DNA from 3 places in the Streptomyces sp. NPDC127177 genome. Region 2 is predicted to be linked to each of the others. Evidence: riboswitches for the same ligand, from Rfam matches in the RefSeq annotation. Region 2 holds a riboswitch; each other region holds the start of a gene.
The links. A riboswitch is a leader RNA that binds a small molecule or an ion and turns the genes downstream of it on or off. The one in region 2 is predicted to bind S-adenosylmethionine.
Positions count from the first base shown of each region.

Region 1: another riboswitch for S-adenosylmethionine. It lies ahead of ACFVJX_RS04825 (glutathione S-transferase C-terminal domain-containing protein); the one in region 2 lies ahead of ACFVJX_RS25620 (hypothetical protein).
Region 3: another riboswitch for S-adenosylmethionine. It lies ahead of thrC (threonine synthase); the one in region 2 lies ahead of ACFVJX_RS25620 (hypothetical protein).

Region 1 covers NZ_JBHXUW010000004.1:66,781-76,343, reverse strand. The annotation lists gene ACFVJX_RS04830 (amino acid ABC transporter permease) at 1-685, opposite strand, end outside; SAM riboswitch class IV at 1,266-1,373, shown strand; gene ACFVJX_RS04825 (glutathione S-transferase C-terminal domain-containing protein) at 1,619-2,422, shown strand; gene ACFVJX_RS04820 (ATP-binding cassette domain-containing protein) at 2,407-4,791, opposite strand; gene ACFVJX_RS04815 (IclR family transcriptional regulator) at 5,010-5,780, shown strand; gene ACFVJX_RS04810 (hypothetical protein) at 5,910-7,337, shown strand; gene ACFVJX_RS04805 (AAA family ATPase) at 7,454-8,725, shown strand; gene ACFVJX_RS04800 (VWA-like domain-containing protein) at 8,722-9,563, shown strand, end outside.
Region 2 covers NZ_JBHXUW010000045.1:36,523-46,085, forward strand. The annotation lists gene ACFVJX_RS25615 (phosphocholine-specific phospholipase C) at 1-1,899, shown strand, start outside; SAM riboswitch class IV at 2,035-2,144, shown strand; gene ACFVJX_RS25620 (hypothetical protein) at 2,193-2,585, shown strand; gene ACFVJX_RS25625 (cytochrome P450) at 2,808-4,097, shown strand; gene ACFVJX_RS25630 (cytochrome P450) at 4,094-5,350, shown strand; gene ACFVJX_RS25635 (TIGR03854 family LLM class F420-dependent oxidoreductase) at 5,390-6,307, shown strand; gene ACFVJX_RS25640 (response regulator) at 6,456-7,121, opposite strand; gene ACFVJX_RS25645 (sensor histidine kinase) at 7,118-8,224, opposite strand; gene ACFVJX_RS25650 (hypothetical protein) at 8,368-8,910, opposite strand; gene ACFVJX_RS25655 (LacI family DNA-binding transcriptional regulator) at 9,425-9,563, shown strand, end outside.
Region 3 covers NZ_JBHXUW010000007.1:29,456-39,018, reverse strand. The annotation lists gene ACFVJX_RS07180 (alpha/beta hydrolase family protein) at 1-739, shown strand, start outside; gene groL (chaperonin GroEL) at 833-2,458, opposite strand; gene ACFVJX_RS07170 (cold-shock protein) at 2,758-2,964, opposite strand; gene ACFVJX_RS07165 (MoaD/ThiS family protein) at 3,377-3,652, opposite strand; gene thrC (threonine synthase) at 3,697-4,989, opposite strand; SAM riboswitch class I at 5,007-5,133, opposite strand; gene ACFVJX_RS07155 (glucosyl-3-phosphoglycerate synthase) at 5,287-6,240, shown strand; gene ACFVJX_RS07150 (trehalose-6-phosphate synthase) at 6,299-7,693, shown strand; gene otsB (trehalose-phosphatase) at 7,670-8,527, opposite strand; gene ACFVJX_RS07140 (DUF3263 domain-containing protein) at 8,683-9,000, opposite strand; gene ACFVJX_RS07135 (extracellular solute-binding protein) at 9,033-9,563, opposite strand, start outside.

The sequences.
Region 1 (9,563 bases), on a different contig from region 2:
GCAGCGCCTGCGGAAAGACGATCTTCGCGAACTGGTACCGCTTCGGGAGTCCGAGGGCGGAGGCCGCCTCGTGCTGGCCCTGGTCCACCGAGAGGATGCCGCCGCGCACCACCTCGGAGGCGTATGCCGCCTCGTTCAGGCTGAGGCCGATGACGGCGACGACCATGTCGGTGGCCAGGCGCGACTCGTCGAAGCTGAAGAACGCGGGGCCGAACGGCACACCGACGCTCAGCGTCCGGTAGAGCGCGCTGAAGTTGTAGAGGAACAGCAGGACGACGATCAGCGGCACCGATCGGAAGAGCCAGGTGTAGAGCCAGCTGACCGCGCGCAGCACCGGGCTCGGGGAGAGCCTCGCCAGGGCCAGCAGCACACCGCCGAGGAGTCCCAACGCGGCGCTGTACACGGCGACTTCGAGGGTGATGAGCAGTCCGTCGAGAATGGTGGGGCGCAGGAACCAGTATTGGAACCGGTCCCACTGGTAGAAGGGGTTGGTCACCAGGCCATGGAGGATCTGGGCGGCCAGTACGAGTACGACGGCCGTGACGATCCAGCGGCCGGGACGCAGCAGCGGGCGGACCCGCTGCGCGGCCAGGGGCTTCGGCTCGGCAGGTGGAGCGGGGCGGGGGGCCGCCTCGGTGGGCGGCGCCGAGCCGGAGGACACAGCGACGCCTGGGGATTCACTCACGGAGGGCTCCAGCGGATACGGACAGCCCGGACCGCTGACGGCAGCGGCGCCGCACCGGTCGGACATGACTCGGCGGGACGCGGCGCACAGCACGGGACGGGGGCCGGGCGGGGAGAGGACACACCGCGAAAGCGGTGGACGTCAGAAGCTCAGAAGGCCGGTCAGCCTTGACAGAGCGCGCGACAAGCGGCGGTACACAGAGCGCTGTTGACGCGCTGCAGGTCGACGGAGCGGTTCGCGCAGAGCAGGACGCGGCCGCGGGACCGCCAGGCAGCCATCCCCTCAGCTGCGTTCATCGCCCTCACCGTCACCATTCCGCCCCGCGGGGCCTCGCGCTCACCGAACGTCGTCAGGTCCGGTCCTCACCTGGGGCACCCCACCGCCGGGCGGCGGGCCAGGGCGTTCAGCGAATCCCCGGCGCCGTTCTGCGCCGCAAGTTAGGCATGCACCGAAAGGAATGTCAACGCCGGTGACCACCAGGCGAGACGGCCCGTACGGCCTTCTTGACGGCGTCACGCGGCGCACCGAAACTGGCATGGACGGTCACGATTGTCAGCGCCCCCTGCGCGGGATCCTTCCTGCTCACGAGGTCATCGGCCCCGGCCCGCTGGCAGGCAACCCTTCCACCGCGACGGGGTGCCCCGGGTGACGACCGGGTCCCGCCGGCGCGGCGGGGCAAGCGTGGTCTCGCGTCTCGCGAGCCCCGGAGTCGGGACCGGTGGGATTTGTCCAGGAACGGCTTGACGAGGCGCCTGCACATCGATCTGCTGCGTGTCTCCAGCGCTTACTAGCCCGGCAGACCCGGACGCGTACAGGTCCGTCCGATCGTGATCCGGACCGGTGCGAAAGCGCAGTCGTTCCCCACCCGGCCGCCCATGCCCACAAGGCGGCGGTGGCTTCCTCGTTCCCACAGGGATCCCCAAAGGGAGAGTCATGCCCGAGACAGCTTCGCGCGGTTCCAGCACAGCCAACTCGATCACATGCGGCTCGATTTCACCCGGACCGAGCCCACGCGCCGCACATCCGCGTCCGCCGGCGGCCGTACCGTCCTCCCCCATCCACAGCCGGATCGGCGTCGGTCTGGCCGGTGGCTTCTATCCGGCTCCGCACCGCTACGAGCTTTTCCTGTCGGCGAGTTGTCCGCGCTCGCTGCGTATCTCGATCACCCTCGGCCTGCTCGGTCTCCAGGACTCGGTCGCCACCACACGGCTGGGACACCCCGCCGAGACGCCCGAAGCCTTCGCCTCGCTGCGCAGCGCGTACGAGGCCACCATGCACCACTACGACGGGCCGCTGACCGCGCCCGCGCTGTGCGACCGGTGGAGCGGACGGATCGTCAGCAACCACACCCCCGACATCCTCAGGGACCTGGCCGGCCTGCTCTCCGGGCACGACGAGGCCTGCCCCTCCACGCTGCGTCCGCCGGAGCTCGCCGCGGACATCGAAGCCCTCCGTGACCTGCTGGACCAGCACGTCACCCCGTCCGCCGAGCCCTCGGAGCGATCGGCGGCGCTCGACCTGGTGGATCAGTACCTCGCCCCGCGGCCCTATGTGCTGGGTGAGGAGCTGACGGCTGCGGATGTGGACCTGTGGGTGGCGCTCGTCCATCTCGGGCCGGCCGTCCTCGCCACACACCCCCGGCTCGGGGACTACGTGCGCCGCCTCGGCGGCCACCCCGCCTTCCCCGACAGCAACGACGTGGCGACCGTCACGGCTTCCGGTCAGGCGCCGACGTAGGCGGCGAGGTGCTCGCCGGTGAGGGTGGAGCGGTCGGCGACGAGGTCGGCTGGGGTGCCCTCGAAGACGAGCCTGCCGCCGTCGTGGCCGGCGCCGGGGCCCAGGTCGATGATCCAGTCGGCGTGCGCCATGACCGCCTGGTGGTGCTCGATCACGATGACCGACTTACCCGAGTCCACGAGCCGGTCGAGCAGGCCGAGCAACTGCTCGACATCGGCCGGGTGGAGTCCGGTGGTCGGCTCGTCGAGCACGTAGACGCCGCCCTTCTCCCCCATGTGCGTGGCCAGCTTCAGCCGTTGCCGCTCACCGCCGGAGAGTGTGGTGAGCGGCTGGCCGAGGCTGAGGTAGCCGAGCCCGACCTCGGAGAGTCTGCCGAGGACGCGGTGCGCGGCCGGGGTGTGCGCCTCGCCGCCGCCGAAGAACTCCTCGGCCTCCGTCACCGACATCGCGAGCACCTCGCTGATGTCGCGGCCACCGAGGCGGTATTCGAGCACCGAGGCCTGGAACCGCTTCCCCTCGCACTCCTCGCAGACGGTGGCGACGCCCGCCATCATCGCGAGGTCGGTGTAGACGACACCCGCGCCGTTGCAACCGGGGCAGGCGCCGTCGGAGTTCGCGCTGAACAGCGCCGGCTTCACATCGTTGGCCTTGGCGAACGCCTTGCGGACCGGGTCGAGCAGTCCGGTGTACGTCGCGGGGTTGCTCCGTCGTGAGCCACGGATCGCGCTCTGGTCGATCGGCACGACGCCGTCCAGGCCCGAGACCGAGCCGTGGATCAGCGAGCTCTTTCCGGAACCGGCGACGCCGGTGACGACGGCCAGGACCCCGAGCGGGATGTCGACGTCGACGCCGCGCAGGTTGTTCTCCTCCGCGCCGCGGATCTCCAGCGTGCCGGTGGGCTCGCGCAGCGACTCCTTGAGGGCGGCCCGGTCGTCGAAGTGGCGTCCGGTGACCGTGCCCGCTGACCGCAGCCCGTCGACCGTTCCCTCGAAGCAGACGGTGCCGCCAGCCACGCCGGCGCCGGGACCGAGGTCGACGACGTGGTCGGCGATCGCGATGGTCTCCGGCTTGTGCTCCACGACGAGCACCGTGTTGCCCTTGTCCCGCAGGCGCAGCAGCAGGCTGTTCATCCGCTGGATGTCGTGGGGGTGCAGGCCCGCGGTGGGTTCGTCGAAGACGTAGGTGACGTCGGTGAGGGAGGAGCCCAGGTGCCGGATCATCTTGACGCGCTGCGCCTCGCCACCCGACAGCGTTCCCGACGGCCGGTCGAGTGCGAGGTAGCCGAGGCCGATCTCGACGAACGAGTCCAGAGTCTGCCGCAGCGCGGTGAGCAGGGGTGCCACCGAGGGCTCGTCGAGACCGCGGACCCATGCGGCCAGGTCGCTGATCTGCATCGCGCAGGCGTCGGCGATGCTGATCCGCTTGATCCTGGACGACCGGGCCCCTTCGCTGAGCCGGCTACCGTCGCACTCGGGGCAGGTGGCGAAGGCGACCGCCCGCTCCACGAAGGCACGGATGTGGGGTTGCAGCGCTTCCTTGTCCTTGGACAGGAACGACTTCTGGATCTTGGGGATCAGTCCCTCGTAGGTGAGGTTGACGCCCTCGACCTTGACCTTGGTCGGCTCCCGGTAGAGAAAGTCCTGCATCTCCTTCTTGGTGTACTTGCGGATCGGCTTGTCCGGGTCGAGCAGCCCCGACTCGGCGTAGACCCGGACGGTCCAGAAGCTGTCCGACTTCCAGCCGGGAATGGTGAACGCGCCGTCGGCCAGCGACTTGGAGTCGTCGTAGAGCTGGGTGAGGTCGATGTCGGAGACGGTGCCCCGGCCCTCGCAACGGCTACACATGCCTCCGGTGCGGTTGAAGGTCGCCTTCACCGCCTTCTTGTTGCCGCGCTCGACGGTGATGGCGCCGCTGGCCCGGACGGAGGGAACGTTGAAGGCGTACGCACCGGGCGGGCCGATGTGCGGCTTGCCGAGCCGGCTGAAGAGGATGCGCAGCATCGCGTTGGCGTCGGTGACCGTGCCGACGGTGGAGCGCGGATCGGCGCCCAGTCTCTGCTGGTCGACGATGATCGCGGTCGTGAGCCCGTCCAGGACGTCGACCTCGGGCCGGGCCAGTGTGGGCATGAAGCCCTGCACGAAGGCGCTGTAGGTCTCGTTGATCAGCCGCTGCGACTCGGCGGCGATCGTGTTGAACACCAGCGAGGTCTTGCCCGATCCGGAGACACCGGTGAACACCGTGAGCCGCCGCTTCGGGATCTCGATGCTGACGTCCTTGAGGTTGTTCACGCGCGCGCCGTGCACACGGATCATGTCGTGGATGTCGGCAGCGTGCGGGGCAGGCGACTTGGCGTCCGTCCTGGTGGCCATGGTGATCGTTTCTCCATCTGTCCGTCGGGGGCCGGGCCTGTGATCGCTGCCCAGCATTCACGCTAGCCGCGGCGCGTGGAGCACGCTTCTTCATTCCTGACCGGCCCCGCCGGCCGCCACCGCCCGTGTGACGCCCCTGGACCGTTTCCGCGCCCCAGGTCAGGGGCGGTAAGCAGGACATATTGCCACTGCCCGGCACCGGGTCCATGCTTGTGGGCATGGGTGACGAGGCCGGCCCCGAACTCACCGCGTACGTCAAGCGCGCTCTCCGAGTCATGGAGGCCGCCGGGGCGCACGCGGCAGGAGCGCCCGTCCAGCAGCTGGCCAGGGAGGCCGGACTGCCCCTGACGACCGTCCAGGAGCTGCTGAAGGAGCTCGCGCGGGACGGCTATCTGACCGTGCTGGACGACGGCATGGTCACCCTCTCCGGCAGCCGCTCCCCGCTGGGTGCCGGGCGCGACGACACGCAGTCGCTGAGCCGGGTCCGGCCCGTCCTGACGTCCTTGCGCAACGACCTCTCGGCCGCGGTCTACCTGACGGTGTACGAGGAGGGCGAGATCCGTGTGATGGAGATCGTCGACAGCGCCCGCGCGCCCCGCGTGGACCTCTGGGTGGGTTTCCAGGACGCCGGACACGCCACGGCGCTGGGCAAGGCCGTGCTGCGCGAACTGGACGAGCAGGCGCGCGCCGATTACTTCTCCCGGCACCCTCTGACCGATCTCACGCCCCGCACGATCACGGGCCGTGAGGAACTGTTGCGTCAGCTCGACTCCTCGCCCGCCGGACCGGTCGTCATGGACCGCGAGGAGTACGCGCGCGGCACGACATGCGTCGCTGTGCCCGTGTACAGCGGGGACCGGATCGGCTCGCTCGGTATCTCCTTCCGCTCGGACCGGATGTACCGGACCAGCCGGGTCCGTGCCGAGCTGCTGTCGTCGGCGATGCGCGTGACCCTGGGCCTCTCGCTCCCCGACCAGGGCGGTCCTTGACCAGGGCGGCCCTTCCGGCAGTCCGACCGGAAACCCCTGGAAGTCCGGTGCCCGGCGCGATACGGTCGCCGGGATGACAATCCACTCTGTTCACAGATTGGGGGACCCGTCCGCGCAAGGTGAGTGCTGATGCTCACCGAGACCGCGAACAGGGACTCCTGTTTCCCCTACTGGCTGCGCGTGCGCGAGTTCGCCGTGCCGCCCTCCATGATCGAGACCGCGACCGCCCGCCGTTCCGCCGGGGACTGGGCAGGTGCGTGCGCCGCAGCGGGCGTCGACGTGGATCTGAATCTGCGTGCCGTCGCACGCGCTCATGGCAGCGCCCTCGCCACCCGAATCAGGGCGGATCTGCGGCATCTGGCCCCTGACCTGCTGCGTTGGCATATGCCGCGGATCGCCCCCGACGGTCTTCTGCGCCCCGGCCTGACCATCGCGCTGGCCCGTTACGGAACCGGCGACCGCGAAGGACCGCGAGCGGTGCAGCTCGTGGTCCGGACCCCGCCGGCCTGGGCGGACGGCGGTCAGCGGATCAGCCTCGCGCTGTGGGACGGTTCCCTCTCCGGGACGGGCGCCCGCGGCCATCCGCATCCGCGCCCCGGCCGGCGGTTCCGGCTCGACCTGCACCGCCACCTGTGGGACGCGCGCAGTTCCGACGAACTGCGGGCCCGGTCAGGAGCGGGCCCGGTCCGCCCCGACGACCGTCATGTGCTGACCCCGGAGGCGCTCGGACCGGGGCCGCGGCTGTACCGCCCTGCCGTCGGCCGGTGGGCGGACGAGGCAGGAATCCTGCTCCGCGCCGAGGGTCTGCCGCCGGCCGCGGCCGTGGTCGTGCGGCTCGGGGCCCGGCGCCGGCTGCGCCTGGAGCCGCCGCCGGGGGCCGCGCACGGCCCGCCCTCACTGGTGGTCCCGGCGGCGCCCGGTGACGAGGGCGTCCGCGCGCTGCCGGTCCTGCCCGACGCCGCGACCTGGCTGCCACCCGACCTGGACCTGCTCCGCGCCGGTGAGATCGGGGCCGACCGGCTGCACCCCCTGGTCGCCGCGGCGCTCGTGCCGGGCCATCCGCCTGCCGCTTCCCGCCGGACGCCGGACCGGGCGGGAGAGCCCCGTCCGGTCGAATGCCGCGGCGACCTGCATCGCATCGGCCTGGTCGACGGGGTGCTGGCGGCGCTCGACCACGACCCGGCCGAGATCCGCCGCGAGGAACTCCTGGTCGCCCTGACCGGCACTCCGCTCCCCTGCCTGCGGGCCATCGACGAGGCACACCGGGAGCCGCACTGCCTCGCCGGCGTCCGTGACCGGCTGATCCATGGCGACACCGCCGGTGCGCTGGCTGTCGTCGAGGGTCTGCTGGGCCCCGACGCGATGCTGCGCAACGGCGCCCTCCGGGACGAACTGGAGGCGGCCGCGCGACGACGGGTCGTCTACGGACTCTTCAGAGCGGGCCTGACCGGAGGCGCGCCCGGCCCTGGGCGCGACCGCATCCCTCCGAACGGTTCCCATCCCCGTTCCCGCTCCTGCGACCGCACCCCGCGTCCACGCCTCGCGACCCTTCGCTGACCCGGGGCCCCGCCCTCCGCCCACGCCCACCACGAACCCGTAGCCCCACGCGCCCACGCGCCCCATCACGGTCCCGCGCTGCCCCGCGCCCGCCACGAACCCCAAGGTGATGAGACATGACCACATGTGCCCCGCCCGACGCGACCGGCGTCCCCGCCACCCCCACCGTTACCCCTGTCCCCCGGCTCGACGTCGCCGGTGAGCTGCTCGGCCTGCTGCGCGACACCGGAACCGAACCACGCCCCGACGCACAGCTGGAGGCGCTGACCCTGGCGGTCGCCGCCGATCTGCCGGTGCTTCTGTGGGGCGAACCGGGGATCGGCAAGACCGCCGCCCTGACCCAGCTCGCGACGGCCCTGGATCTGCCGCTGACCACGGTCATCGCCAGCGTGCACGAGCCGTCCGACTTCTCGGGGCTGCCCATCGTCGGGGAGGACCCCGCGGAGCAGGGCGTTCCGATGGCCCCGCCGGACTGGGCGGTGCGACTGGCACGGGCAGGCCGCGGGCTGCTGTTCCTCGACGAACTGTCCACCGCTCCCCCGGCCGTTCAGGCCGCACTGCTGCGTCTGGTCCTCGAACGCCGCATCGGTTCGCTGCGACTTCCGCCCGGCGTGCGGATCGTGGCGGCCGCCAATCCGCGGTCGTCGGCGGCCGACGGCTGGGAACTGAGCCCTCCCCTGGCCAACCGGTTCGTCCACCTCCAGTGGACCCACGACCACGAGGTCGTGGTGCGCGGCCTCGGTGGGGTCTGGCCCCGGGCGACACTGCCCCGGCTCGCCCCGGACAAGCTCCCGGACGCGGTGGACTTCGCCCGCCGTGCCGTCTGCGGACTCCTCTCCGCCCGCCCCGCGCTCGTGCACCGGCTGCCCGGCAACGAGACGCGCAGGGGCGGACCGTGGCCCTCGCCCCGGAGCTGGGACATGACGCTCACCCTGATCGCCTTCGCGACCGCGGCGGGCTCCTCCCGCGAGGTGCTGTCCTCGTTGGTACGCGGCACCGTGGGCGACGGTCCCGGCCTCGAACTGCTGGCGAGCCTGGACCGGATGGACCTTCCCGACCCCGAGACGCTGCTCGCCGACCCGGAGCGTGCCGAGCTGCCCGAGCGGGGGGATCTGCGTCAGGCCGTGCTCGACGGGGTGGTGGCCGCGGTCCGCAACCGCCCCGAGAAGTCCCGATGGGACGCGGCGTGGGCGCTCCTCGTACGGGCCCTGGAGTCGGGGGCGCCGGATCTGGTGGTCGTCCCCGCGACCACGCTCGCCGCGCTGCGGCAGGAGGACTGGGACGTCCCCGCGTCGATCGAGCAGCTCGCCGGGGTCGTGTCCCTGTCCCGCCGGGCCGACCGGGCCGCGGTCCGTACCGCGACCGCCGCCGCGAAAGCCCGCCGATGACGGCCCGGACACCGGGAGCGCCCGGAGCACCGGGCGCACTGGACCTCGACAAGCTCTTCGCGGCCAGACTGCACGCCGCCCGCGTGCGCCCCTACCTGGCGACGGCGCTGTTCGCCCTGCACACCGTCGAGTCGTGGCGGGTACCGACGATGGCCGTGGACCGGCACTGGCGGTGCTACGTCTCCCCCGCGTTCGTGGCCGCGACTCCGGTGGAGGAACTGGCGGGGGTGTGGGTGCACGAGATCTCCCATCTGCTGCGCGACCACCACGGGCGCGGCGACCGGGTCGCACGGGAGCGCGGGCTGAACGGCCCCGGGGACCGGCTGCGGATGAACATCGCGGCGGACTGCGAGATCAACGACGACGTGTTCGGGGAGGGGCTGGCCCGGCCCGAGGGCGCCGTCGATCCGGAGTCCATGGGACTCCACGACGGCGAGCTCATGGAGGACTATCTGCGGCAGTTCCGGCTCGGACCGCACACGCGGGACCTCGTCTGGCTGGACTGCGGCAGCGGCGCCGACGGACTGGAGAGGGAATGGGACCTCGGACCGAACGGTGCGCACGGACTCAGTGCGCAGGAACGGGACATGGTCCGGTTCCGGGTGGCCGAGGGCATCAGGGGGCGCCCGGGAAGCGCCCCGAAGGGGTGGCAGCGGTGGGCGGAGGAGGCGTTCCATCCCCCGCAGGCGTGGCGGGAGTTGCTGGGCGCGGCCGTGCGCTCGGCGGCCTCGGGCTCCGGGGCGGGCCAGGACTACACCTACGGCCGGCCGTCCCGGCGCTCGGCGGGGGTGCCCGGCGCGGTGCTGCCGAGCCTCCGTCGCCGGCCGCCCCGGGTCTC
Region 2 (9,563 bases):
TTCGATCACTACTTCGGGACCATGAAGGGCGTACGAGGCTTCGGTGACCCGCGTCCGGTCACGCTGCCCAGCGGGAAGCCGGTCTGGCACCAGAAGGACGGGCTCGGCAAGGAGGTGCTGCCGTTCCGGCCGCCGGCCGATGATCTCGGGCTGCAGTTCCTCCAGGACCTGAACCACGACTGGGCCGGTGGGCACCGGGCGCTGAACAAGGGGGCCTACGACCAGTGGGTGCCCGCCAAGACGGCGACGACCATGGCCCACCTCACCCGTGAGGACATCCCGTTCCACTACGCACTCGCCGACGCCTTCACCGTCTGCGACGCGTACCACTGCTCGTTCCTCGGCTCGACCGACCCGAACCGCTACTACCTGTGGAGCGGGTACACGGGCAACGACGGGTCCGGTGGTGGCCCCGTGCTCGGGAACGCCGAGGCCGGGTACGGCTGGACCACCTACCCCGAGCGGCTGGAGAAGGCCGGGGTGTCGTGGAAGGTCTACCAGGACATCGGTGACGGGCTCGACGCCGACGGTTCCTGGGGATGGATCGACGATGCCTACCGGGGGACGTACGGCGACAACTCCCTGCTCTACTTCAACAGTTACCGGAATGCCAAGCCCGGCGACCCGCTCTTCGAGAAGGCGCGCACCGGCACCGACGTCAAGAGCGGGGACGGGCTCCTCGACGATCTGAAGGCGGACGTCCGGGCCGGGACGCTCCCCAAGATCTCCTGGGTGGTGTCTCCCGAGGCGTACAGCGAGCATCCGAACTGGCCCGCCAACTACGGTGCCTGGTACATCTCGCAGGTGCTGGACGCGCTGACCTCCAACCCCGAGGTGTGGGGCCGGACCGCCCTCTTCATCACCTACGACGAGAACGACGGCTTCTTCGACCACGTCGTGCCGCCGTTCGTCCCGTCCGGGGCCGCGCAGGGGCTGTCCACGGTGGACACCTCCGCCGACCACTTCCCCGGCGACCTCAGCTACGCGGCCGGGCCGTACGGGCTCGGTCAGCGCGTGCCCATGACCGTCGTGTCCCCGTGGAGCACCGGCGGGTACTCGTGTTCGGAGGTCTTCGACCACACCTCCGTCATCCGGTTCATGGAGGAGCGCTTCGGCGTGCACGAGCCCAACATCTCGCCCTGGCGGCGCGCCGTATGCGGCGATCTGACCTCGGCCTTCGACTTCAGCCGTACGGACACCGCGCCCGCCTCGCTGCCCTCCACCGACGGGTACGCGCCCCCGGACGCCGACCGGCACCCCGACTACGTACCGGTACCGCCGGTCTCCGGCAGTGTGCCGAAGCAGGAGGCGGGCGGGCGGCCCACCCGGCCGCTGCGGTACGCGCCCCTCGTGGACGGGGCGGCCGACCCGTCCACCGGGAAGTACCAGCTCACCTTCAGCGGCGGCGACGCGGCCGGGGCGCAGTTCCTGGTGACGTCCGCCAATCGCACCGACGGGCCGTGGACCTACACGACCGAGGCCGGGAAGTCGGTCTCCGACAGCTGGAACACGGCGTACTCCAAGGAAGTGACCGACCTCACCGTGCACGGCCCGAACGGATTCCTGCGCGCCTTCAGGGGGTCCGGCAAGGCCACGGGACCGGAGGTGACGGTACGTCATGACGCGGCGAGCGGCGGGCTCGAACTGACCCTCACCAACACCGCCGACGGGACCGTACAACTAACGGTGCGCGGTGCGGATGCCTATGGGGGAGGGGCGGAGACCGTGGCGGTGCGTGCGGGGGCGACCGTGAATCACGCCGTTGACCTGCGCGGCAGCAATCACTGGTACGACATCACAGTGGTCTCCGACGCGGACGAGACGTTCCTCCGCCGGTTCGCCGGGCATGTCGAGACGGGTGCGGCCGGCACCAGCGACCCGGGCCTCGTCACCGGCTGAGCTGTTGGCCGTACGGGTGGTGCGGTGCGGTGGAAGGGGTACACGGGGGCCGGCCCCCGTGTACCCCTGACCGTCCGTCGGCCGTGCGGTGGTGCCCGGCGGTGCGTGTACGCCGGTGCGTTATCGTTTTCGTCGGGTCATGAGTTCCAGCGCGCAGCCCCGGCTGGCTGGACGGCACCCCGCTCCGCTGCGGGTGCTCCGGGTGACGACCTGCCCCGTGCGCGAGGTGCGGGGAACAGCGGACCGCGGTGCAGAGCGCTCGGGGTCCATTGCCCCGGAAGGCGGGACTCACCATGCTGCGTCACCTCACCGAGAGCGGCTCCGTCCGGAGTGACGGTTGCGACCGTTACGCCCCGGGCCATCGGATGCACTGGATCCACGCCAAGAAGTGCAGCCAGGAGCAGGGGCAGGCCGTCGAGATCCTGTTGACCGCGGGCGACGTCGGGGACGACGGATGGGTCGGACTACGCGCCGCCTTCGACTACGCGGGTGTCCTCCCCACGGTCTGGACCCACACTCCGGACGCGCTGCGCGAAACGCTCGCGGCCCATCGCGGACGCGTGTACTGGCTGCCCCGGTGGCATGCGCTGAAGCTCGTGGACGGCGACAGCCGGGTGGCCGGCCTTGTCAACGTCGCTCTCGACGGTGGGGAGTTGTGCGGTCTCCCCGCTGCCGGGCTGTCGTAGGGAGATGACGGCCGGGAGGTGAGGCGCCGCGAGTAGCCGTGCTCTGTTGGTGGTCGATTGTCAATTATGCCGAGTTGTCCGGGAGTTGTACCGGATGGCTTCTGCTCGGCTTGCAGCTTTGATCGGCATTGACCGATGTGGCGTCACATAAAATCCTTATAGTGAACATGCGTTGATCGCATGATCGTGACGCGTGAAGCCTCCGCCACAGAAGTCAGGATGATGACGCGCCCACCCTCAGCAGAGCCCGCGCCCTCCTCGACCCCGCCGGCGTGTCCCGCCCATGCGGGTGCCGTGCCGCTCGGCGGCCCCTCGTTCCAGACCGAGCCGCGAGCCGTCTACCGCGCGATGCGGCGCGACCACGGGCCGGTCGTCCCCGTGGAGCTGCCCGGCGGCTTCCCCGCCTGGCTGGTCATCGGGTACCGCGAACTGCACCAGGTCACCAGCGACGGCGAGCTGTTCCCCCGCGATGTCGGCCTGTGGAACCAGTGGGAACACATCCCCGATGACTGGCCCCTGCTCCCCATGGTCGGACGGCCCCTGCCGTCCATCTACTTCAGCGCGGGTGAGGAGCACCGCCGTCACGCGAGGATGGTGGGACCCGCACTCGAAGGGGCCGACCCGTTCGAGATCCGCAGCCACTGCGAGCAGTTGGCCGACCGGCTGATCGACTCCGTGTGCAGCCGCGGCGCGGCGGACCTCGTCGCCGACTTCTGCGAACCCCTCCCGGTGCTTGTCCTCGCACGGCTTGTCGGGTTCCCCGACGACGAAGGCGCCGACATCGCACGGGTGTTGAAGGACCTGGCCGACGGGGGCCCGGGGGCGCAGGAAGCCCATCTGCGATTCGGCGAGCACATGCGGCGGTTGGTCGCCGCCAAGCGGGACGAGCCCGGGGACGACGTGACCTCCCGGATGCTCGACTTCCCCGAGGCCTTCACCGACGAGGAGTACATGCTCGACCTGATGGCCATCACGGCCGCCGGGCACCTCACCACCGCCGACTGGATCAGCAACTCGCTCCGGCTGATGCTCACCGAGGACGAGTTCGCCGACTCGATGGCCGGCGGGCGGCGAAGTGTGGCCGAGGCCATGAACGAGGTGCTCTGGGAGGACGGGCCGACGCAGATCCTCGCCGGACGCTGGGCCACCCGGGACACCCGGCTCGGCGGACAGCGGATCGAGGCGGGCGACATGTTGCTGCTCGGGCTCGGAGCCGCCAACACCGATCCCCTGATCCGGCAGAACCTGTCAGGCCGCGGCGCCTCCGAACAAGGCGGCAACGGCGCACATCTCGCCTTCAGCCACGGTGAGTACCGGTGCCCGTTCCCCGCCCAGGAGATCGCCGAGATCATCGCCCGTACCGGAATCGAGGTGCTGCTCGACCGGCTGCCCGATCTGGAGCTACGGGTCGCCGTCGCGGACCTCGTACGGCGGCCGTCAGCGTTTCTGCGGGGGACCACCGCGCTCCCCGTTCGGTTCACCCCCGTTCGCACGACAGGAGACCTCTCGTGAACTGCCCTCACGCCGCCGCGCACGCAGCCGCCCCGGACGCCGGGACCGTCGTCATCGACCCCATGGTCCAGGACCTGGACGGGGAGACGGCGAGGCTGCGCGAGGCCGGCCGGCTCGCGCGGATCGAACTGCTCGGCGTGCCCGCCTGGACCATCACCCGGCACGCGGACGCCCGCCAACTCCTGGTGGACCCAAGGCTGGTGAAGGACCTCGACGCGTGGGGGCTGTGGCGGAGCGGCGAGGTGACGCACGCATGGCCGCTCATCGGCATGGTCGACGCCGGACGGTCCATGTTCACCGTGGACGGTGCCGAGCACCGGCGGCTGCGCACCAAGACCTCCCAGGCGCTGACGCCCCGGCGGCTGGAGGCGATCAGGCCCGACATCGAGGAGTTCACCGAGGAGCTGCTGGACGCCCTCGCCGAAGGCGGTCGGGACGGGGGCGTCGTCGACCTGAAGTCGGTCTTCGCGCAGCCCCTGCCGATGCGGGTCGTCGGCATGCTGATGGGCGTGGACCCCGCCGAGAACGCCATGCTGACCAAGCAGTACAAGGCGTTCTTCTCGATGCTCACCCCGCAGGACGAACGGCTGGCACTGCTCGCCGAGTTGGACGTGTTCTACGCCGGGCTCGTGCGCGAGAAGACCGCACGGCCCACCGACGATCTGACCTCCGCCCTCATCCTGGCCGACGAGGGCGGCGAGCCGCTCACCGAGGAGGAGGTGGTGGGCAACCTCAAGGCGATGGTCGCGGCGGGGCACGAGACCACCATCGGGCTCATCCTCAACGCCGTACGGGCCCTGCTGGCCCACCCCGAGCAGTTGCGGCTGGTGCTGGACGGGGAGGTCTCCTGGGAGACCGTGATCGAGGAGACGCTGCGGTGGGACACCCCGACCACCCATCTGCTGATGCGGTTCGCCACCGAGGACATCCAGGTGGGGGACGACGTCATCGCCAAGGGCGAGGGCGTGGTCATCTCCTACCGGGCGATCGGCCGTGACGTCGAGCAGCACGGCGCCGACGCGGACGCCTTCGACATCACCCGCACCACCCCCATCCGGCACATGACCTTCGGCCACGGACCGCACATCTGCCCCGGAGCGGCGCTCTCCCGGGTCGAGGCGGGGATAGCCCTGCCCGCCCTCTTCGCCCGGTTCCCCGGACTGCGGCTCGCGGTGCCGGACGCGGACATCCGCAAGCTGCCGGTGATGACCCAGAACGACATGGAAGCCTTCCCCATCCTGCTCAACGCCTGAATCGGACGGGTGGGCAGCCTCGCGCGTACTGTGGTGGTCATGAAGATCCGCTTCGGAGTGGGGCTCGGCGCCGGTTCGTCCTTGCCGGATTTCAGCCGGATCGTCGACCGTCTCGAAAGGGACGGCGTGGATTCCCTCTGGCTGTCCGAGCACATCTACTCGGACGCGGTGGACCCGTTCATCGGGATGGCCCACGCACTGTCCCGGACGAGCCGGCTCAAGGTCGGCACCTCGGTCGCGGTTCTGCCGGGCCGGCACCCGGTGCTGGTGGCCAAGCAGTTGGTCTCCCTGGCCGGTCTGGCGCCCCGGCGCGTTCTCCCGGTCCTCGGGCTCCAGCCTGCAAGGCCGGACGAACGAGAGCTGTTCCCCGCGCCGGACGGCAGGCGCGGGGCCCTGTTCGACGAGTCCCTGGAACTGCTGCGGGCCTCGCTCGCCGGCGAGGTCGTCGACTTCGACGGGGAGTATCTCGCGGTGGCGTCCGCACGGCTCGCGCCGCTGCCGGCCAGGCCCCTGGACATCTGGCTCGGAGGCAGCGCCCCCGCCGGGCTCCGCAGGGTCGGGCGGTACGGGGACGGCTGGCTGGGGTCCTTCCTCACGCCCGAGGAGGCCGGCCGGGCTCGCGAGACGATCCGCGCCGCGGCCGGGGAAGCGGGACGGGAGATCGAGCCCGACCACTTCGGGATCAGTCTCACCGTGGCGGAGGACGGAATTCCGCAGGAGCTGGCAGCGGCTGTGCGCCGGCGTGCTCCGGAGAGCGATCCGCGTGAGCTCGTCGCCGATGGATGGCCGGAACTGCACCGGCTGCTGGACGGCTATGTCGAGGCAGGACTCAGCAAGTTCGTGATCTATCCCGCCGGGGCAGTAGCCGGTGCCGGGGTGGGGGCGGCTTCGCGGGCCCAGTCCTTCGACTCCTTCCTGGACCGGTTCGAGACGGAACTGCTGCCCCGGCAGAACTGAGCGCGTCGGGCAGGGGAACACAGGCCCCTGTCCGATCCCGGCGGGGAGCGGTCGTCGACGCGAGTGCAGTCGGGCCACGACGGTCGGGCCAGGGACGTCGGGTCAGGGCGTCGGGCCGGGGGGCGTCCGGCCAGGACGGCCAGGACAGTCAGGCCAGGCCCGCCGCGATCGCGCGCCGTACCGCGTCGGCGCGGTTCTTGATGTCCGCCTTCGCGAAGAGGTTGTTGATGTGCGTCTTCACCGTGGCCTCGCTGATGAAGAGTTTCTCCGCGATGGCCCGGTTCGGCAGGCCCCGGCCGATGAGGGTGAGGACCTCGCGTTCGCGGGGCGTGATGTCGGCGCTCAGCGGCTGTCCGGGCGCCTGAGGCTTGGTGCGGACCGTCGCGAGGAGGCGGTCCTGCACCTCGCGGTCGAGCACGGACTGTCCCGCGGCGGCGGCGCGGATCGCGCGGGTGATGTCCTGGCGCCCCGCGTTCTTGGTGAGGTAGCCGCGTGCCCCCGCGTTCAGCGCGGCCAGGATGGAGTCGTCGTCGGCGAAGGTGGTCAGGACGACGACGGCCACGTCCGGGTGCTCCGCGGTGAGCCGCCGGGTCGTCTCCGTGCCGTCCATGACGGGCATACGCAGGTCCATGAGGACCACGTCCACCGGCCCGGCGGCGACCGCGGCGAGCACCTCCGTACCGTCCGCGGCGGCCGCGACGACATCGATGTCCTCGGCCAGGCCGAGTACCGCGGCCAGCGGTTCGCGTACCGCGGCCTGGTCGTCGGCCACGATCACACGCAACCGCCGGGTGCCCTGCGTCGATTCGCTCATCCTGGGATCACTGCCTCCACCTGCCAGCCGCCCTCGTCCGGTCCTTCGGTGACCGGGCCCGCGGTGATCGTCCCGCCCAACAGGGCGACCCTCTCCCGCATGCCGATCAGCCCCATTCCGCTGCCGACGCCCGCACGCACCGCACGGGTCGGCGGACTGTTGCGGACCTTCAGTGTCGTCGATGCGGCGTCGAACGCCAGCATCACGCGGACCTCGCCGCCGGGTGCGTGCCGTGCGGCGTTGGTCAGCGACTCCTGTGCGATCCGCAGCAGGTTGTGGGTGACCCGGGACGGCACCTCGCGGACGACCCCGGCGACGGTGAGGGCGTCGCGGTGGCCGGAGGAGTCGATCAGCGCGGTCAGGCTCTCGACCAGGGGCAGGGCGTCCTCACGGAGTGCGTGCACGGTCCACTGGGCCTGTTTCAGGCTCTCCTTGACCATGCTGTGCGCCTTCTGGTTCGCCGCGCGCACCCTCTCCAGGTCGCCGGTGTCGATCAGGGCGTCCGCCAGTTCCAGCTGCATGTTGATGCCTGCCAGTGAGTGGGCGAGGACGTCGTGCACGTCGCGGGCTATCCGTCCGCGCTCGGTCAGGACGGCTGTCTGAGCCTCCGCGCGGGCGGCCCGCTCGGCGGACTCGGCGGCATCGATCGCAGCCCGCACGGCGCGCTGACGGCTGCGGTTGACGATGCCCATCACGACGGGGACGCCGGTGGTCAGGCCGAGGGTCCAGGGCAGCAGGTGGTGGCCCGGGCCGAGGCGGAAGTACAGCACGCCGCCGCACAGCAGGCTGCACATCGCCGCGAGGGTGACGGCCTGCTTCACCGGCAGCCGGAATCCGGCATGACCCACGACGAAGTACGCGAAGAGATAGCTCGAACCGCTGCGGCTGACGCCGATCAGGGCGGCCGCGGCGACGATGCCGAGGCCCAGCCAGATCACGGCCGCGCGGGGCGGGACCTTGGCCTCGGGCAGGTGCCGGGCCGCCAGGGCGAGGGAGTTCACCAGCAGGAGCGCGGCGACCGCGAGGCCCCGCCCGCTGAACCCGAGCGGGCGGACCGTCGCGAAGGCGGCGCCGATGATGAACAGGGTCAGGACCCACTGCACACGGGGGTCCTGACCGGGAACGTGCCGTGGGCCGGGCTCCCCGTGCGAGGACGCTCCCCGGCCGGGGGTGTTCTGCGCTACGGGCACGTTCTGCTCTTCGGGGGCGCTCTGTGCTTCGGGCACGGCGTGACCATAGCCCACGGTCAGGCCGTGCGGTCGAATGCGGGTGCGGGCGCCGCGGTACCGAGCGCATCGGGCCGGGCGACCATCCGGCTCCGGACGAAGATCGTCGCGAGCCGCGTGACGACCTCGGTGAGCGCCATCAGGACGAAGGCGGCGACCCAGGCCTGGTCCGTGGTGATGTGGTGGGCGATGCTGAACCGCGCCACGTCGTCGGCGCCCCCGCCGTGCGATACCCAGATCTGGAAGCCCATGCGGGCGCCCATGCCCAGCACCCACAGGACCGCGGAGATCACACCTGCCTTGATCAACAGGTGTTCGCCCGCGACCCGGACGCGGGTGAAGACTCCGCCGGCGATGCCGAGGGCCGCGCCCACGGCCACCAGTGCGCCGATCAGCACCAGGTCGTTGCCCGCGGTGGGCACGCTGTGGAGGTACGAGTGCGCCACGAATGCCACGATCCCCAGCGGGAGCAGGAAGGTCTTGAGGTCCAGGCGGCCTTCCCGCAACTGCCGGAAGACGATCAGAACGAGAGCGATGTCGGTGATCCAGTCGGTGGTTGTCATGCCCTCAAGACTGCTTTCGCACGGGCTCTCGCACCTGGACCCGTGGGTGGAACGAGGGGTGGAGATCGGCGGTGGGGGCACGTCCACCCGCACGGTCCGGACCCCTCGTCCGTACCGCTCGGCTCTTCCGCACCGCTCGGCCAGGAGACGCCGACTGCTGGGCGACCGGGCACCCGCGGTCCAGCACCCGCGGTCCCCTGAACGCGGACGCACCGGTCCCGCCGATGCAACGGGTCGGCTGTCCGGCATATCGTGGCGGTAGTCGTAGGGTCGGCGGTCACGGCCGCCGAGCCCGGCGGCGGCTCGGAAAGAGGGCGGGACTACGAGTCGAAGCGCTTCGACTGGGCTATGGACACGCTGTGCACACGCGTCTAGGCTCGCGTTATCCGTGCATGTTGCAGGGAGATGGTGCAAGTCGAAGCGCTTCGCCGCACCTGCTCGCGTCTGCTCGTATCCGCCGGTGCAGGCCGGTCCGCGTGCCGGTGTCCGACATCGTCCTGTGATGGAGAGCTGAATGGTCACCCTTGCCGAGGTCGCGCAGCACGCCGGAGTCTCCGCGAGCACGGTGAGCTACGTCCTCAGTGGGAAGCGGTCCATCTCGGTGCCCACCCGGGAGCGGGTGGAGGCGAGCATCAAACAGCTCGGCTACCACC
Region 3 (9,563 bases), on a different contig from region 2:
CACGATCGACCACACCTACGAGGCGACCGAGGTGGAGTTCCCCGACGGACGCCTCGCCACGATGCGGATCTTCGAGGGCGCGCCGTACACCGACCCGGACGCGATCAGCGCCGTGCTGCGGAAGGTGATGGCGGTGCGGGTCGCCGACACCCGGTTCGTACTGGACCGGCTCGCGGCACTGAACCGGACGCGCTTCGGGGACGTACTGGATCTTCGGCGGACCGGAATGTTCGGCCACTCCGCGGGCGGGTTCACCGCGGCGCAGACCATGCACGACGACCGGCGGGTCCGGGCGGGCATCAACATGGACGGGCAGATGGACTACGTGGGCGGCGAGTTGCCGGACGGCAGCCGGCTGGGCACGGTCGCGCTGGAGGGGCTGGACCGGCCGCTGCTGCTGATGGGCACGGACGCCCAGGGATCGGGCGACTACCGGCAGCAGCCCTCGTGGGCGGCGTTCTGGCACCACACCCACGGCTGGAAGGCGAACGTCACGCTGAGCGGCTCACGCCACGCCTCGTACACCGACGCGCAGGTGCTGCTGCCGCGGTTGGCCCGGCAGGGCGCGGAGCCGGACGGAGGCCTGGCGGCGGCGGTCGGGACCGTGCGGCCGGACCGGGCGGCGGCCGCGAGCCGGGCCTACGTGGCGTCGTTCTTCGGACGGTGGCTGCGCGGACACGACGACCACCTGCTGGACGGGCCATCGGCCCGCTTCCCGGAGATGGTGTTCACGCCGTAGACGCCCCCACGCATACGGCACCGGCCCCCGGGGATCGCTCCCCGGGGGCCGGTGCCGTTCACAGCTGTGCAGGAACTGCTGATCCGTGGAGGATCAGAAGTCCATGTCACCGCCCGGCATGCCGCCCGGAGCGCCCGCGGCAGCGGCCTTCTCCGGCTTGTCGGCGATGACGGCCTCGGTGGTGAGGAAGAGCGCGGCGATGGACGCGGCGTTCTGCAGGGCGGAGCGCGTGACCTTCGCCGGGTCGATGATGCCCTCGGCGATCATGTCGACGTACTCGCCGGTCGCGGCGTTGAGGCCGTGACCGATCGGCAGGTTGCGCACCTTCTCCGTGACGACGCCACCCTCGAGACCACCGTTGACGGCGATCTGCTTGAGCGGGGCCTCCAGCGCCAGCTTGACGGCGTTGGCGCCGGTCGCCTCGTCACCCGAGAGCTCGAGCTTCTCGAAGACGGCCGAGGCCTGGAGCAGAGCCACGCCACCACCGGCGACGATGCCCTCCTCGACGGCGGCCTTGGCGTTGCGCACCGCGTCCTCGATGCGGTGCTTGCGCTCCTTGAGCTCGACCTCGGTCGCGGCACCGGCCTTGATGACGGCCACGCCGCCGGCCAGCTTCGCGAGGCGCTCCTGGAGCTTCTCGCGGTCGTAGTCCGAGTCGGAGTTCTCGATCTCGGCACGGATCTGGTTGACGCGACCCTGAACCTGGTCGCTGTCACCGGCGCCGTCGACGATCGTCGTCTCGTCCTTGGTGATGACGACCTTGCGGGCGCGGCCGAGCAGGTCGAGACCGGCGTTCTCCAGCTTGAGGCCGACCTCCTCGGAGATGACGGTGCCACCGGTGAGGATGGCGATGTCGCCGAGCATGGCCTTGCGGCGGTCACCGAAGCCGGGCGCCTTGACGGCGACGGACTTGAAGGTGCCACGGATCTTGTTGACGACCAGGGTCGACAGGGCCTCGCCCTCGACGTCCTCGGCGATGATCAGCAGCGGCTTGCCGGACTGCATGACCTTCTCGAGCAGCGGAAGGAGGTCCTTCACGTTGCTGATCTTCGAGTTCACGATCAGGATGTACGGGTCGTCGAGGGACGACTCCATGCGCTCCATGTCCGTGGCGAAGTACGCCGAGATGTAGCCCTTGTCGAAGCGCATACCCTCGGTGAGCTCCAGCTCCAGACCGAAGGTCTGGGACTCCTCGACGGTGATGACGCCTTCCTTGCCGACCTTGTCCATGGCCTCGGCGATGAGCTCGCCGATCTGGGTGTCGGCGGCGGAGATGGAGGCCGTCGAAGCGATCTGCTCCTTGGTCTCCACGTCCTTGGCCTGCTCCAGGAGGGCGGCGGAGACGGCCTCGACGGCCTTCTCGATGCCCCGCTTGAGAGCCATCGGGTTCGCACCCGCGGCCACGTTGCGCAGGCCCTCGCGGACGAGCGCCTGAGCGAGAACGGTGGCGGTGGTCGTACCGTCGCCGGCGACGTCGTCCGTCTTCTTGGCGACCTCCTTGACCAGCTCCGCACCGATCTTCTCGTACGGGTCCTCCAGCTCGATCTCCTTGGCGATGGAAACACCATCGTTGGTGATCGTGGGGGCGCCCCACTTCTTCTCAAGGACGACGTTGCGGCCCTTGGGGCCGAGGGTGACCTTGACGGCGTCGGCGAGCTGGTTCATGCCGCGCTCAAGACCGCGCCGGGCCTCCTCGTCGAACGCGATGATCTTGGCCATATGAAGTGGTCCTCCCGGACAGGGGTGGATTTCTCCGGACCGAGTGGCGCCCGCGACGGACGGCCTGCCGCCCGCCGGTTCCTTGCCCCGACGGACCTGCGGGCCTCACCGGCCCGGTCCAAGTTTCTGTCACTCTCACCTGGAGAGTGCTAACGCCAATGATTAGCACTCGACCCCCTTGAGTGCAAGCGCCGAAGGCACGTCGGGCAGGGGCGCACAGACGCACGTGAGGCCCGTACCCCGGTGGGAGGTACGGGCCTCACGTGCGTGAGTAGTGTCGTTGGCCGACCGCGCCGAGCTCAGCCGACGGCGAGCTTGACCATGTCCGCCTGCGGCCCCTTCTGGCCCTGCGAGATTTCGAATTCAACTCGCTGACCCTCTTCGAGGGTGCGGTATCCGTCCATCTGGATCGCGCTGTAGTGGACGAAAACATCCGCACCACCGTCGACCGCGATGAAGCCGTACCCCTTCTCCGCGTTGAACCACTTGACGGTGCCCTGAGCCATGCCTAACTCCCCTATTACTGGCCCTTGCACAGGACCGCACTTCGCGGGCCCTGGGTCAGAACTCACCCTCCGACAGGCGAGGGTGCGTGCGCCGGAACGCGTCGACCGCGGCCGAATGTATCTGCCCAACTGCCCTCTGCAACAGGTCAATCGGACGAGAATTCCAGGCAGCACGGAGCGCCCGAATATGAGGAATTCGTGAGGATCCTGGGCAAGTCGGGCCAGGCAAAGGCGACTTATGGCGCAAGAGGATCAGGTACTTTGGCTGCATCTTGTCGTGGCCAGGCGCATTCTCATATGCGGTTGGCACGGGCAGCGGAGGGGACTTCCCACACTCTACCGCGCTCAACCATGCAGAATTGCCCCCTCCGCTTGTGAAGCGGAGGGGGCAATCACGGTGACGCGGATGCGGTCAGCCGCCCGCGACGGCCGGGATGATCGAGATGCCGGCGCCGTCCGGGGTGACCGCTTCCAGGCCGCCCTCGAAGCGCACGTCGTCGTCGTTGACGTACACGTTCACGAAGCGGCGCAGCTTGCCCTGGTCGTCCAGGACGCGGGCGGCGATCCCCGGGTGGTCCTTCTCCAGGGACTCGATGACCTGGGAGAGGGTCGCGCCCTCGGCCGGGACCTCGGCCTGGCCTCCCGTGTAGGTGCGGAGGATGGTGGGGATACGGACCTTGACGCTCATGGTGGGTGCCCTTCCTGGAGTCTCGGGTGGGTCGGCTCGGTGGGTCAGCTGGTGCCGAGGCCGGCGGCGCGGAAGGCGTCCAGGCTCGGACGGATCGTCGCCGTCGCCTGCGAGGTGGCGGCCACCGCGTCCAGCGTCTTGAGGCCGTCACCGGTGTTCAGGACGACGGTGGTGAGCGACGGGTCCAGCAGACCGGCCTCGATCAGCTTCTTCGTCACACCGACCGTCACCCCGCCCGCGGTCTCGGCGAAGATGCCCTCGGTGCGCGCCAGCAGCTTGATCGCGTCGACGACCTGCTCGTCGTTGACGTCCTCGACGGCGCCACCGGTGCGGCGGGCGATGTCCAGCACGTACGGGCCGTCGGCCGGGTTGCCGATCGCCAGGGACTTGGCGATGGTGTCCGGCTTCTGCGGGCGCACGACGTCGTGGCCGGCCTTGAAGGCGGTGGAGACCGGCGAGCAGCCCTCGGCCTGGGCGCCGAAGATCCGGTACGGCTTGTCCTCGACCAGGCCGAGCTTGATCAGCTCCTGGAGGCCCTTGTCGATCTTCGTGAGCTGCGAGCCGGACGCGATCGGGATGACGATCTGGTCGGGCAGCCGCCAGCCGAGCTGCTCGCAGATCTCGTACGCGAGCGTCTTGGAACCCTCGCCGTAGTACGGGCGCAGGTTGACGTTGACGAAGCCCCAGCCCTCGCCGAGCGGGTCGCCGATGAGCTCCGAGCAGAAGCGGTTGACGTCGTCGTAGTTGCCCTCGATGCCGACCAGCTCACCGCCGTACACCGCGGCCATGACGACCTTGCCCTGCTCCAGGTCGTGCGGGATGAACACGCAGGACCGCAGTCCGGCACGGGCGGCGGCGGCGCCGACCGCTCCGGCCAGGTTGCCGGTGGAGGAGCAGGAGAGCGTGGTGAAACCGAAGGCGCGGGCGGCCTCGACGGCGATCGCGACGACGCGGTCCTTGAAGGAGTGCGTCGGGTTGCCGGAGTCGTCCTTGACGTACAGACCGCCGGTGACGCCCAGCTCACGGGCGAGGTTGTCGGCCTTGACCAGCTTGGTGAAGCCGGGGTTGATGTTGGGCTTGTCCGCGACATCGGAGGGGACCGGCAGCAGCGGCGCGTAGCGCCAGATGTTGTTGGGTCCGGCCTCGATGCGCTTCCTCAGCTCGTCCGGGGAGCCGCTCGGCAGGTCGTACGCCACTTCGAGCGGCCCGAAACAGGTCGCGCAGGCGAAGAGGGGGCCGAGCTCGAAACGCTCTCCGCACTCGCGGCAGGAAAGTGCCGCGGCGGGACCGAGGTCCACAGAAGCATCGGTGTGTGCTGCAACAGTCTGAACAGCCATGATGGCGAGGCCCTTTCTCCTCATCTTCCTCGTGACGCATTTCGCCACAAGACGGAATTGGCACCTTCCCCACCTGACCTCGCGGTCGGCGGGAGGGTTGCCGGGACTTCAACGGGCCGTTCCCTCTGTCCCTCTGGATGAGCGCTGTGGCACTGGACCATCGATCCAGGCGTTTATCGGCGGACGGACCCCGGCATGCGACGGCCATCTGCGTTGTTCAAGACTGTAACCGAAGCACCGGACTGTTGAGATAGCCGTCCGAACCGCGAGATGGATCACATACAGGGAGTATCGACCGTGCTGGAAGAGGTCGAACGCTGGCTGACCAGGCGTTCCTGGTCGGTCGCCGACCGTCCGCTGGACCGGCTCCTGGCCACCAGGAGTGACCCCCAGAGCGGGAACGGGAGCGTGAGCGTCGTGCTGCCCGCACTCAACGAGGCGGCGACGGTCGGCGACATCGTCGCGACGATCCGGCGTGAGCTGATGGAGAAGGTCCGGCTGGTCGACGAACTCGTGGTGATCGACTCCGGCTCCACGGACGCCACCGCCGAGGTCGCGCGCCGCGCGGGGGCCCGGGTGATCCACCGGGACGCGATCCTGCCCCGCGTCCCGGCCGTCCCCGGCAAGGGCGAGGTGCTGTGGCGCTCACTCCTGGTGACCGGCGGGGACATCGTCTGCTTCATCGACGCGGACCTCAAGGACTTCTCGGCCGACTTCGTCTCCGGGATCGTCGGCCCGCTGCTGACCGACCCCTCGGTCCAGTTCGTCAAGGCGATGTACGACCGTCCCCTCGGGGACACCGCGGGCCAGGGCGGCCGGGTCACCGAACTGGTGGCACGTCCGCTGCTCAATCTGCACTGGCCGCAGCTGGCGGGCTTCGTCCAGCCGCTGGGCGGCGAGTACGCCGTGCGCCGCTCACTGCTGGAACGGCTGCCGTTCCCGGTCGGCTACGGAGTGGAGCTGGGGCTGCTCGTCGACGCCCTGCACACGGTCGGCCTGGACGCGCTCGGCCAGGTCGACGTCGGGGTGCGCAAACACCGCCACCAGGACGGCCAGGCGCTCGGCCGGATGGCGGCGGCCATCTACCGGACCGCCCAGCTGCGGCTCTCCCGGGGGCATCTGGTCCGCCCCGCGCTCACCCAGTTCGAGCGCGGCGAGCACGGTTTCGTCCCGCACACCTACCCGGTGGACACCGAGGAGCGGCCGCCCATGCGCGAGATCGCCGAGTACGTCTCGCGCCGCGCGGCCTGAGACGGAGCGCGGCCGTACGCACGTTTGGGCGGTTCGTGATCGGGCTAGATTCCGCAACATGGTCTCCGAGCACGCCCCTCAGTCCGCCACCGCCCAGGTACTCGTCGCGTCCAACCGCGGTCCGGTCTCGTACACGCTGGGTGAGGACGGCTCGCTCGACGCGAAACGGGGCGGTGGCGGGCTCGTCTCCGGGCTCAGCGCGGTCGACGACAAGGTGTGGGTCTGCGCCGCCCTGGGAGACGGCGACCGCGAGGCGGTGCGGCGCGGGGTCGGCGAACCGGGCGTGCGGATGCTCGACATCGACGCGGAGGTGCACGCCGACGCGTACAACGGCATCGCCAACTCGGTGCTCTGGTTCGTCCACCACCTGCTCTACCAGACCCCCGTGGAGCCCGTCTTCGACGCGGAGTTCCGCCGTCAGTGGGCCTCCTTCGAGACCTACAACCGGGCCTTCGCCGAAGCGCTCGCCGAGGAGGCGGGCGAGGGTGCGGCGGTCCTGGTGCAGGACTACCACCTGGCGCTGGTGCCCGGCATGCTCCGCGAACTCCGGCCCGATCTGCGGATCGGCCACTTCTCGCACACCCCGTGGGCGCCCGTCGACTACTTCCGGATGCTCCCCGACGACATCGCCGAGCAACTGCTGCACGGCATCCTCGGCGCCGACCGGGCGGCCTTCCTGACCCGCCGGTGGGCGGACGCGTTCATCGGCTGCTGCACGGAGATCCTCGGCGGCACCGGCCGCACCCGCATCGGTGTGCACGGGCTCGGCGCCGACGCGGACTTCCTGACCCGCCGCGCGCACGAGGCGGACGTCGACGAGCGCATGGCGGCCCTGCGGGAGCAGGTGGGCCCCGGCCGGCGGACGATCGTGCGGGTGGACCGCACCGAGCTGTCCAAGAACATCGTCCGCGGGATGCTCGCCTACCGCGCCCTGCTCGACGGGCGGCCCGAGTGGCGCGGGCGCGTCGTCCACATCGCGTTCGCCTACCCCTCACGGCAGGACCTCGCGGTGTACCGGGAGTACACGGCCGAGGTGCAGCGCGTCGCCGACGACATCAACGCGGTGCACGGCACGGCGGACTGGACCCCGGTGGTGCTCCACGTCAAGGACGACTTCGCCCGCTCGCTGGCGGCGTACCGGCTGGCCGACGTGGCACTCGTCAACCCCATCCGGGACGGGATGAACCTGGTCGCCAAGGAGGTCCCGGTCGTGTCCGACGACGGCTGCGCGCTGGTCCTGTCGCGGGAGGCGGGGGCGTACGAGGAGCTGGGCGACGACGCGATCACGGTGAACCCGTACGACGTGTCCGCCACCGCCGACGCGCTGCACGAGGCGCTGACGATGCCGGACGACGAACGGGCGGCACGCACGGAGCGGCTGGCCGCTGCGGCGACCGCGCTGCCGCCGCAGCAGTGGTTCCTGGACCAGCTAGAGGCGCTGCGCCAGGGCTGACAGGAACTCCACGACGGCTCCCGGCCCCGGCACCAACAGGTCGGCGCGCTCGGCCAGTTCGGGCACCTCCGCTCGTCCGCTGCAGATCAGCAGGCCGGGGGTGCCTTCGGGGCCCTCGGTGCGGAGCTTCTCCACGGCGGCGTACGCGGCGAGGTCGCCGAGGTCGTCGCCCGCGTAGAGCACGGACCCGGCGCCCGTCTCGCGCACGTACTCGGTGAGCGCCACGCCTTTGTCCATGCCGGCCGGGCGCAGCTCCAGAACCAGCCGGCCCGGTTCGACGATGAGACCGTGCCGGGTGGCGAGCTCGCCGAGGGGGCCGCGCAGGGCCTCGAAGGCCGCCTGCGGGTCCTCGGCGCGGCGGGTGTGGACGGCGAGCGCCTGCCCCTTCTCCTCTATCCACGTACCGCGCCAGGAGTCGAACCTGTCGAGCACACCGGGGAGTTCGGCCCGCACGGCGGCGACGCCTGGGTGCGGGGCGGGGGCGCGGACGGTGCCGGTGACGGCGTCCCAGCGCTCGGCGCCGTAGTGGCCGAGGACGACGAGGTGGTCCAGGCCCGCGACCCCGGCGAAGCCGCCGTAGCGGACCGCGACGCCGGCCGGGCGGCCGGTGATCACTGCGATGGAGGCGACCTTCGGCGCGAGCGCGGCCAGTGCTTCGACGGTGCCGGCGTGGGCGCGGGCCTGTTCCGGGTCCGGGACGATGTCGGCGAGTGTGCCGTCGAAATCGAGTGCGATGACGGCACGGTCGGGGCGGGCGAGGATGGCCGCGAGGCCGTCCTGTCCGGCGGGGGTCGTCGGGGCCGGCAGGGGTGCGGTGTGCGGGTGGCTGCCCATGCGTCCGAGCCTATAGCCGGTGGGCGGTACGCGGGGGGCGGTACGCGGGGCCCGACCGGGGCTCCGCCCCGAACCCCGCTCCTCAATCGCCGGAGGGGCTTGAAATGCCCCGCCGGCGATTGAGGCGCGGGGGTGCGGGGGCGGAGCCCCCGGGGTCAGCGGCGGTCGCGTCTCGCGGCGCGTACGCGGCGGAGGCGGTTCACCGTGACCGGGTCGGCCTCCAGCGCACGCCGGTCGTCCAGCAGCGCGTTCAGCAACTGGTAGAAGCGCGTCGGCGAGATCCCGAGACCCTCCCTGATCGCCCGCTCCTTCGCCCCCGGCCCCGCCCACGACTGCCGCTCGACCGCCAGGACGGCCCGGTCCCGGTCGGAAAGCCCTGCGGAAGGCGCGGGCGCCGGCTCGGGCTCGGGCTCGGGCTCGGAGCCGTCGGAGCCGTCGGAGCCGTTCGGAGGAGTAGGAGGCGGGGCGGTCATATCAGCCAATATATTGCGCGGGCGGCGGACCGCTACTCCGCGCTCTCCGCCGTCGTCGCGTCCTGCGATATCCGCTCGAGCACGCTCTCGGGATTCGCCCCCGGCTCGACCGCCTCGCCGATGTTCTTCTTGATGGACTCGCTGGTCTGGGCCCAGGACGTCTTGGCGACCGGGTAGAACTCCGCGTTCGGCAGCGCGGACAGGAACTTGCGCAGCGACTTGTACTTGGGGTCGGTCTCCATCGAGGCCGACGCGCTGTCGGTGACCGGCAGCAGGTCGTACGTGTCGGCGAAGTCGATGACGTTCTTGTCGCTGAACATGTAGTCGAAGAACTTGCCGATCTGGGTCCGGTGGTCGTTCTGCTTGAACCCCATGATCCAGTCGGCGACGCCCATCGAGCCGTCGGTCGGCCCGGAGATGCCGGGCAGCGGCACCATGCCGACGTCCACGCCCTTCTTCTCGGCCTCCTGCATCAGCGTCGGGTGACCGTTGAGCATGCCGACGTCGCCGCTGGTGAAGTCCGCGAAGGCCTTCGCCCGGTTGAGCTTGCCGGGGGCGACGGG